3 regions of the Comamonas sp. DB36 genome follow, and region 1 is predicted to be linked to each of the others. Evidence: predicted binding sites of a transcription regulator. Region 1 holds the regulator's gene; each other region holds the start of a gene.
What was found. The regulator FNR, encoded in region 1, switches genes on or off when oxygen is low (the NO sensors DNR and NnrR bind a similar motif). The targets are predictions, from matches to a motif close to TTGATNNNNATCAA.
Positions count from the first base shown of each region.

Region 2: the regulator FNR is predicted to act here: its motif matches at 1,587-1,600, upstream of cyoA (ubiquinol oxidase subunit II).
Region 3: the regulator FNR is predicted to act here: its motif matches at 1,556-1,569, upstream of ACSVDO_RS10345 (COX15/CtaA family protein).

Region 1 is NZ_CP196631.1:1,611,109-1,614,382, reverse strand. Features, by position in the region: gene hemN (oxygen-independent coproporphyrinogen III oxidase) at 1-1,050, opposite strand, end outside; gene fnr (fumarate/nitrate reduction transcriptional regulator Fnr) at 1,263-1,985, shown strand; gene ACSVDO_RS07670 (hypothetical protein) at 2,010-2,294, opposite strand; gene ACSVDO_RS07665 (FixH family protein) at 2,375-2,662, opposite strand; gene ccoP (cytochrome-c oxidase, cbb3-type subunit III) at 2,755-3,274, opposite strand, start outside.
Region 2 is NZ_CP196631.1:2,242,385-2,245,658, reverse strand. Features, by position in the region: gene ACSVDO_RS10390 (MFS transporter) at 32-1,372, opposite strand; gene cyoA (ubiquinol oxidase subunit II) at 1,693-2,739, shown strand; gene cyoB (cytochrome o ubiquinol oxidase subunit I) at 2,798-3,274, shown strand, end outside.
Region 3 is NZ_CP196631.1:2,233,273-2,236,546, forward strand. Features, by position in the region: partial or broken gene ACSVDO_RS10330 (IS3 family transposase) at 1-82, opposite strand, end outside; gene ACSVDO_RS10335 (hypothetical protein) at 725-1,021, opposite strand; gene ACSVDO_RS10340 (hypothetical protein) at 1,152-1,397, opposite strand; gene ACSVDO_RS10345 (COX15/CtaA family protein) at 1,768-2,937, shown strand; gene cyoE (heme o synthase) at 2,934-3,274, shown strand, end outside.

The DNA.
Region 1 (3,274 bases):
GTAATACTCATCGAGCGTCTTCGCGTTCTGGCTGTAGGTCGCGCCGACCCGGCCAATGGCCGAGACGCCCAGCGCGATCAGGTCGCAGTCGGGCTGGGTGCTGTAGCCCTGGAAATTGCGGTGCAGCCGGCCCTGGCGCTTGGCGACGGCCAGCGCGTCGGTGGGCAGCGCGAAATGGTCCATGCCCACGTACACATAGCCGGCCTCCTGGAAGCTTTCGAGCGAGCGCGCGAGCATGGCCAGCTTGGCGCCCGCGCCGGGCAGCGCCGCGCTGTCGATGCGCCGCTGCGGCTTGAAGCGCTCGGGCAGATGGGCGTAGGCATAGAGCGCGATGCGGTCGGGCCGCAGTTCGCCCACCTGGGCCAGCGTGCGCTCGAACGATTCGGGGGTCTGGCACGGCAGGCCGTAGATCAAGTCGACATTGATCGATTCGAAACCCAGTTCGCGCGCCGCCTGCACGAGCGAAAACACTTGGCTCGCAGGCTGTTCGCGGTGCACGGCCTTCTGCACCTGGGGGTCGAAATCCTGTACACCGAAGCTCAGCCGATTGAAGCCCAACTGCGCAAGAAAAGCCAGGCGTTCGGGCGTCACGGTGCGCGGGTCGACTTCGATCGAATACTCGCCGCCGGGCTGGAACGCGAAGTGGCGGCGCAGCAGCGCCATCAGCTCGGTCAGGCCTGCGTCGGTGAGGAAGGTCGGCGTGCCCCCGCCCAGATGCAGCTGGCTCACGGGCTGGCCCGTGCCGCAGTGCGCGGTATGCAGCGCGACTTCGCGCGCCAGATACTCGAGGTAGGTCTGGGCACGCTCGGGGTGGCGGGTGATGATCTTGTTGCAGGCGCAGTAGTAGCACAGCGCGGCGCAAAACGGGATGTGCACATACAGTGACAGCGGCCGCGCCTGACCGGGCGCACCCTGGCGGCGCTGCGCCAGCGCGAGGGTGTAGTCGTCCTGGCCGAAGGCTTCGACGAAACGGTCGGCCGTCGGGAACGAGGTGTAGCGCGGGCCCGGCACGTCGAAACGCTGCAACAGCTCGGGGGTGATTGCGGTCATGGGGGATCTTTCCTTGCTTTGGCGTACTTTGCCGCATCCCAATCTCCGCGACCTTGATGTCGATCAAGTCTTGCGCAGCCAGGGCCTGCGACAATTTGACGCATATCAGCAGCAGCCGTGACGCCATGTGCTGCGCGCTGCGGCGTTCCATGCGATAAAGGGGGCCGCGCCGCCCGTCAGACTCGCATCGCCAACCCCGAGGTCCCATTCCCATGAATCTACAAGCGATCAAAGCCTCCTGTTCCACCTGCAATCTGCGCGAACTGTGCCTGCCCATAGGCTTGAACGAGGAGCAGATGGAACGCATCGACACCATCGTCGCGGTGCGTCGCAAGGTCAAGCGGGGTGCCCTGCTGTTCCACAACGGCGAAGCGTTCTCTTCGCTCTACGCGATACGCACCGGCTTCTTCAAGACCAGCGTGGCGACCGAAGACGGACGCGACCAGGTCACGGGCTTCCAGATGGCGGGGGAGATCATCGGGCTGGACGGCATCGTCAACGACCACCACACCTGCGATGCGGTCGCGCTCGAGGATGCCGAAGTCTGCGTGATGCCGTTCGACAAGCTCGAGCAGCTGTCGCGCGAAGTCACGGTGCTGCAGAACCACGTGCACAAGGTGATGAGCCGGGAGATCGTGCGCGAGCATGGCGTGATGCTGCTGCTGGGCAGCATGCGCGCCGAGGAACGCCTGGCGGCGTTTGTGCTGAACCTGGTGCAGCGGCTGCACACGCGCGGTTTTTCGGCGTCGGAGCTGGTGCTGCGCATGACGCGCGAGGAAATCGGCAGCTACCTGGGCCTCAAGCTCGAAACCGTGAGCCGCACGTTCTCGAAGTTCGTCGACGAAGGCATCGTCGAAGTCAAGCAACGCCATATCCGCATTCTCGATACCGATGCGCTCAAGCGCATCGTCAACAACCAGCACGGCTGCGAATAACGGCGGCTGCGAGCGCCGGGCGTTTCAGTCCAGCGCCGGTGCGGGATCGCGCAGGCGTGGCGCGTCTTTTTCCCAGCCGTTGACTTCGGCCGGCCCCATGCCCAGCAGACAGGTCAAGGCGCTCGCGCCGCTGATGACCAGCCAGAACGCAAAGAACGACAGCGTATAGAACGTCTGGCGGCTCCAGGTGAGCGCCGCGCCCTGCCACTGGATGTCACTGGGATCGACGAAGCCGAACACCAGCATTTCCATCGCACAGGCCGCCAGGAAAGCAGGCCAGAGAATCCACATCAAGCGTTTTGCCCACATCAGGAACTCCTTTCGCAGCAGGAAATTCATTCTGCAGCCAAAGCCGCCTGCGGGCGCTGCGGAAAACCCGCGTACCGGCGTCAGCGGTCGGTGGGCACGTGTTCGGCCGGCGTCGCCGCGTGGTTGCGGCCGGTCAGCGCGGGCGCAAGGCGCAGGTCGGGTTTCTCGGACAGCGTCTGGTTGATCTCCACGCCGTGGCGGTAGTAGTCGGGATCGATCACCGGATCGGGATGGGCAGCAGCGATCCAGAACGTGACCAGGCCGGCGACCACGACCACGGCCGGGCCGCCGATCACCATCCAGACAAAACCGAATTTCCACCAGGGCCGGGGATCGTGTGCGGGAGCGTTGGCAGGATTTTGCGACATGGTGCGGCTTTCAAGGTTGCGGTCCGGGCGCCGGCGCTGCACGGCGTGCGGACGAAAAAAAAGGGCGGCAGCGCCGCCCCGAGTCGGCGCTATCAGCGCGCGGTGGCAGGCTTGCGCGAGAGGCTCCAGACGTAGGAGGTCAGCACATCGATCTGTCCTTCGGTCAGCTTGGCCTTTTGCGCCGGCATCTGGTTTTGCTTGCCGTTGGTGATGATGTCGATGATCGCGGCTTCACCCCAGCCATGCAACCAGATATCGTCGGTCAGGTTGGGCGCGCCCAAAGCGTGGTTGCCCTTGCCGTCCATGCCGTGGCACGCGGCGCAGGCCGCGAACTTGGACTTGCCCAGCGAAGCGCGCAGCGAATCGTTGGGGCTGCCCGACAGGCTCAGCACGTAGTGCGCCAGATTGCGCACGTCTTCGGGCGTGCCCACGGCCGCGGCCATCGGCGGCATGATGCCGAAACGGCCTTCGGTGATGGTGGTCTTGATGGTTTCGGGATCGCCGCCATACAGCCAGTCGCCGTCGGTCAGGTTGGGAAAGCTCTTGCCGCCCGCCGCGTCCGAGCCGTGGCATTGCGAGCAGTTGTTCATGAACAGGCGCTCGCCTATGGCC
Region 2 (3,274 bases), 630 kb from region 1:
GGCCCATGCCGCGCAGGCGCTCAGGGGGTGATCACTCGCTATCGCGCGCTTCGATCGCGCGGTTGATCGCCAGCGCCGCGAGCGTGCAGATACCGCCCGACAGCAGGTAGATGCCCAGCCCGAACAGGCCGAAGCGGGCCGACACCGCGAGCGCGACCAGTGGCGCGAAAGCCGCACCGACCAGCCAGGCCATGTCGGCCGACAGCGCCGCACCGGTGTAGCGGTAGCGCGGCGTGAAGTTCGCAGTGACCGTGCCCGAGGCCTGGCCGTAGGACAGGCCCAGCAGGATGAAGCCGACGATCAGAAAGGTGTTGTTGCCGCCCTGGCCGTTGCCCAGCAGGCCGGGACCGACAAAGCTGAACACGCAGATCAGCGCGGCCATCGTGCCCAGCGTGTTGCGCCGCCCGAAGCGGTCGGCGAGCCAGCCTGAAGCTACCATCGCCACACAGGCTGCAGCCGCGCCCAGCATCTGCACGCGCAGCACGTCGCCCACGGGCTGCTCGGAATACAGCTCGATGTACGACAGCGGGAAGATGGTCACAAGATGGAACAGCGCGAAGCTGGCCAGCGCCGCGAATGCACCGATGACCACGTTGCGGCCTTCGTTTGCGACCACTTCGGAGGCCTTGACCGGCTCGAGTTCATTCTGGTGCAGCAGATGGGAGAACGACTGGCCCACGACCAGCCGCAGCCGCGCGAACAGCGCCACCACGTTGATCGCGAAGGCGACGAAGAACGGGAAGCGCCAGCCCCAGGAGAGGAACTCCTCGGCGCTCATGTTCTCGTAGACGTAGGCAAAAAGGCCTGCGGCCATGAAGAAGCCCACGGGCGCTCCCAGTTGCCCCAGCATCGAGTACCAGCCGCGGCGCTCGCGCGGCGCGGAGATCGCCAGCAGCGACGGCAGGCCGTCCCAGGAGCCGCCCAGCGCCAGGCCCTGGCCTATGCGCAGCACGGCAAACAGCACGATCGCCCAGATGCCCAGGCTTTGGTAGCCGGGCAGGAAGGCCATGCCCACGGTGGAAGTGCCGAGCAGGAACAGCGCCAGCGTCAGCTTGGTGGCGCGACCCCAGCGCCGCTGCACCGCCATGGAGATGGCGGTACCGAAAGGCCGGGCAATGAAGGCCAGCGAAAAGATGGCGAACGACGCAAGCGTGCCGTCAAGACGTGAAAAGGAGGGAAACAGCAGTGCGGGAAAGACCAGCACGCAGGCGATGCCGAACACAAAGAAGTCGAAATATTCGGACGACCGGCCAATGATCACGCCGACCGCGATATCACCAGGGCTGACCTCTTCGTCCGTATCGGCGCGGGAAAGTGCTTCGGGGCTTTCGCGGCCCCCTGCAGACAATGCTGTGTAACCGGTTGCGCTCATAGAGATGCTCCCTTTCAATGACTAGCTCTTTCTACGCTGGTCAACGACAGGGCCTGGTGCGGCTTTTGCGCCTGAACGCGTCAGCCAAAAACTACAGCCCGGCCATCGCCAGCCCCTCACCCCGGCGGGCATGAAGCCCGCCGACATCGGTTCGGCTTACCCGCCTACATCGAAATCCGCTGATCTACCAAGAATGGCGCAATACACCCACGTCTTGACGTGGGACAAAATGTCCAATCGACAATTTGCTCCTTTTTATTACATTTACGCTGGTTCCAATCTCACGTTTACACCTAAGCGCGCTCTGGCGCGCCCATGACATGCTTCAATCCAAGGAAATCCGTGGGCCTGCGTGGCTCACAGCTACTGCGCTTGTCGCCGCTCTGAGCGGCTGCAGCAAAGCCGTAGTTCTCAACCCCGCAGGCGATATCGCCGCGCAGCAAGGTGATCTGGTCATGCTGGCCACCCTGCTGATGCTGATCATCATCGTTCCGGTGATTCTGCTGACGTTCTTCTTCGCCTGGAAATACCGCCAGTCGAACACCGAAGCCGAATACGATCCAGACTTCCATCATTCGACCAAGCTCGAACTGATCATCTGGACGGCGCCCCTGATCATCGTGATCATCCTTGGTGCGATCACCTGGATCAGCACCCACAAGCTCGACCCCTATCGTCCGCTCGACCGCATCGACGCCCAGCGTCCGCTGGCCGAGAACGTCAAGCCGCTGACCGTCGAAGTCGTGGCCATGGACTGGAAATGGCTGTTCTTCTACCCCGAGCAAGGCATTGCCACGGTCAATGAACTCGCTGCGCCGGTCGACCGCCCCATCCACTTCAAGCTGACGTCGACCACCACGATGAACGCGTTCTACGTGCCTGACCTGGCCGGCATGATCTATGCCATGCCCGGCATGCAGACCGAACTCAACGCCGTGATCAACAAGGAAGGCGTCTACAAGGGCATGTCCTCGCACTACAGCGGCGCGGGCTTCTCGGGCATGACCTTCAAGTTCCACGGCCTGAGCAACGAAGGCTTCGCCGAGTGGATCGCCAAGGCCAAGACCGAAGGCAAGACGCTCGACCGCGACAGCTACCTCGCACTGGCCAAGCCCAGCGAGCGCAACCCGGTCGAACGCTTCGGCAATGTCGACCCCAAGCTCTACCACACGGTCCTGAACCGCTGCGTCGAAGAAGGCCAGATGTGCATGCACACCATGATGGCCATCGACAAGGCAGGCGGCGAGTCCTATGCACGTGCCAAGGGCCTGAACCTCACGGCCGACATCTGCACGACCGAGGACGCCGACAAAATCACGGCAGCCCTGGAACCCGGCGTGGCCTCCCCTGCCGTCATCCAGCAATAAGCAATTCGGTGGATAGCCGGCCTGCCCGGCCTGCTGTCCACCTCACAAGAGACCCTTTATGTCTGACCAATTTGATACAGCCCGACTGATCTTCGGACGGTTGAGCTGGGAATCGATACCGCTGCACGAGCCGATTCTTCTCGCCACCTTCGCGGGAGTGATCCTCGGCGGCCTGGCGGTGCTCGCCCTTTTGACCCGCTTCAAGCTCTGGGGCCCGCTGTGGCGCGACTGGATCTGCAGCATCGACCACAAGAAGATCGGGATCATGTACATGATCCTGGGCATCGTCATGCTGCTGCGCGGCTTCGCCGACGCGCTGATGATGCGTGCGCAGCAGGCCATGGCCACGGTGGACGGCCTGGGCTTCCTGCCGCCGCACCATTACGACCAGATCTTCACGGCCCACGGCACCATCATGATCTTCTTCGTGGCCATGGCTTTGGTCACGGGCCTGATGAACTACGTCGTGCCGCTGCAGATCGGCGCGCGCGACGTGGCCTTCCCGTTCCTGAACAACTTCAGCTTCTGGATGACG
Region 3 (3,274 bases), 620 kb from region 1:
CTGGGTTGGGTTCTGCCACAGTGAACTGACGCTGCTGGTGATTTGGCGCGACCATTGCAGACTTGCCGACTGACATCCCCGGCGTGCAGCCGTAGCTTGATCCACTTGTACAGGCTGTGGTGGCTCACGCAGATCCGGGCAGATACATCGGCCGCCCTATGGCCCCGCTACGTGATGTGCTTGACGGCTTCGATCTTGAATTCTAAAGGGTATGGCTGCTTGTTTGTCATGGCACCTCCTGTTGGGTCTCAGGTTTGAGGCTCGAAGATGTCTAGTGCAGCCGGGGCGATTCAGTTAAATGCGTCCTGTGAGCCATTACAGCTTGCCGCGGACAGGCACGTGAAAGCGGCGTAGCTTTTGGCGTAGTTTCAACCAAAAATGCCCATACTCTATATAGTGAACATTGCCATCCAGTATGACAATGTTCATGACGGGCTCCCAGCTCGTGGGCTTTGGGTAGGTGGAGGCAGCTTGCCTGTGCGTGGCAGGCGTGCCTGGGGCAGGATAGAGGGCGGTGGAAAGCTTCGCCCGCTTTCCACCATGCTTGCGCCAGGCAGGCCTCAGGTATTCACCATTGTCCCGCATGCACAAACGTGCATACATGGGTGATAGAGGGCGAGCGGCGCGAATACCGAGTTTGATTGTTACAGATTACATTGGTATGTATCAAGACGTATATCCTGCAAGGAATATACGGCCGGCGCGCGCCGTGGCTGCGATCAGATCAGGGCTCGGTGCCGTACTGGCTGCGAAAGGCAGCGTCGAGGTCGGCGCAGTCCTTGGGCGTCAGGTCGGGACGCTTGCGGTCTTCGGGCGCGCGCGCGACCTCCTTGTTGCAGACCTTGATGGCTTCGCGCGCCACCCACTGGTTGCTGCTTTCGGGCGTGGACAACAGCTGGCCGACGACCATCAGTACCGCAAACGCGCCCACGGGCAGGCCTATGAGCCAAGGCACCAGACGGCTGCGCGGCGCGGGCGCAACCGCCTGTGCACCCGCAGTCGAAGCGGCAGAGGAGGGCATTTTTCCGCACCCGGCGCAAGGCGAGATGCTATCGGTCAGCGTATGACCGCAGAAAGGGCATGAAAGGGTGGACATGGCCCATTATCGGCCGAGGCGGTCGGCATGCCCACCCGGGCACAGGCCCTGCGCGTCAACCGGCGGCATGCACATGCTTGCGGCGGTTGGTCCAGGAGTCGACGATCAGTCGCTGGCCCATCTCGTTGGCGCAGCGCAGGTGCAACAAGATGCTGCCGCCTTTGCCGTCATAGCGTACGCCTGAAGAGGCCAGTGGCTGGCCGCAGGAAAAGCAGGCAAAACCGTGCTCATGGCTTTCCAGAGGCAGGTCGACGATGCATGTCATATCAGCGATGTAGGTCATGTGCTGGATATCGGCCATTGCCGCGTCGACTGTAGGACAACCTGTGATCGCGTGTCACACCCTGCATCGCGGCGCTTGCATGCCTCGTTGGAGCCTGCTCGCCGGCACCGCGCCGGGCCCATCATCCATAGGGTCACTTGCTGCCGCGCTGTGCAGCGGCGTGTGCGCCGATAGAATTGACCCGGGACAATGCGCCGCGGTCTGCAGACCGCCTTGACAGCCCTGCGAGGAGGTGTCGTGCATGCTCTCTTCCCGGCCCTGGCGCCGCGCTCGTACCTCGCGCAGGCAGCGCGGGTTTTTTTATTAAGAGCGTTCAGATATTTCAGACAATCTTGAAATGGTGGCGGCCTTGCCGGTCGCGGCCCGGCGCACGTGACAACAACGAGTGATGACTAGCCAGCCCCTTTACGATTTGCAACCCCTGCTGCATCTGATGCTGATCGGCGCGGTGATCGCGCTGGCTCCGCTGGCCTGGGTCTGGTTCCGCAATCGCCAGCATGGCCCGGCCGAGCGTCTGCTTGCGCTGAGCGTGTTCACACTGTTCCTGACCTTCGATCTGGTGATGTTCGGCGCGTTCACGCGGCTCACCGACTCGGGCCTGGGCTGCCCTGACTGGCCGGGCTGCTACGGCAACGCGAGTCCGTTGGGCGCGCACCTGGAAATCACCGCGGCCCAGACCGCCATGCCTACCGGCCCCGTGACCCATGGCAAGGCCTGGGTCGAAATGATCCACCGCTATCTGGCCACGGGCGTGGGCGTGCTGATCATTGCGCTGACGCTGATGAGCTGGCGCCTGGCGCGCAAGCAGCCGCTGTCTGCGGGGCGCAGCCCCTGGTGGCCCACGGCCAGCCTGGTCTGGGTCTGCATCCAGGGCGCGTTCGGCGCGCTGACCGTGACCGAGAAACTGTTTCCCGCGATCGTGACGCTGCATCTGCTGGGCGGCACGGTGCTGCTGGCGTTGCTGTGCGTGCCCGCTGTCGCCCATGGCCTGGCCGTGCAAGGCCGCGAGCCCGAAGTGCTCACACCCTGGCTGCGCCGCGCGCTGGTGGTCGGCCTGGCGCTGGTGACGCTGCAGGTCGCGCTCGGCGGCTGGGTCAGCACCAACTATGCGGTGCTGGCCTGCACCACGTTCCCGACCTGCCAGGGCAGCTGGTGGCCGGCCATGAATTTCTCCCAGGCTTTCGAGATCTGGCGCCCGCTGGGCATGCTGCAGGATGGCAGCCACCTCGATTTCGAAGCCTTGACCGCCATCCATTACCTGCACCGGCTCGCGGCCTATGTGGTCGCCGCGGCGCTGGTCGCGCTGCTGCTGGCATTGCGCCGCGCCCAGGCGCTCGCGCGCCAGCGCCGCTGGCTCGCCGGGCTGCTGCTGCTGCAGGTGATGACCGGACTGTCGAACGTCCTATTTGACTGGCCGCTGATTGCCGCTGTACTGCACACTGGAGGCGCCGCGGCGCTGGTGGGCGTACTGGTCTGGAGTCTCGCCAGCAGCTCTTCTTCGCGCGCCGAAATGGATCGTCGCCGCCTCCTCTCCAAGAAAGCCATCGCTCGCGCATGACTACCGACACCCTGTCCTCCGCTTCACGGATCGCCCAGTTCTATGCCTTGACCAAGCCGCGCGTGGTGCAGCTGATTGTCTTTTGCGCGCTGATCGGCATGGTGCTGGCCGTGCCCGGCTGGCCTTCGGGCGCGCAGTGGTTGCAGATGGCCGTGTCCTGCGCCGGCATCTGGCTGGTCGCGGCCGCGGCCGCGGCATTCAATTGCCTGGTCGAAAAGCACATCGACGCGCGCATGCAGCGCACGTCATGGCGGCCCACGGCGCGCGGCGAGCTGTCGAGCTCGCAGGCGCTGGTGTTTTCGGCGGCGCTGTGCAGCCTCGGTTCTGCCATCCTGTT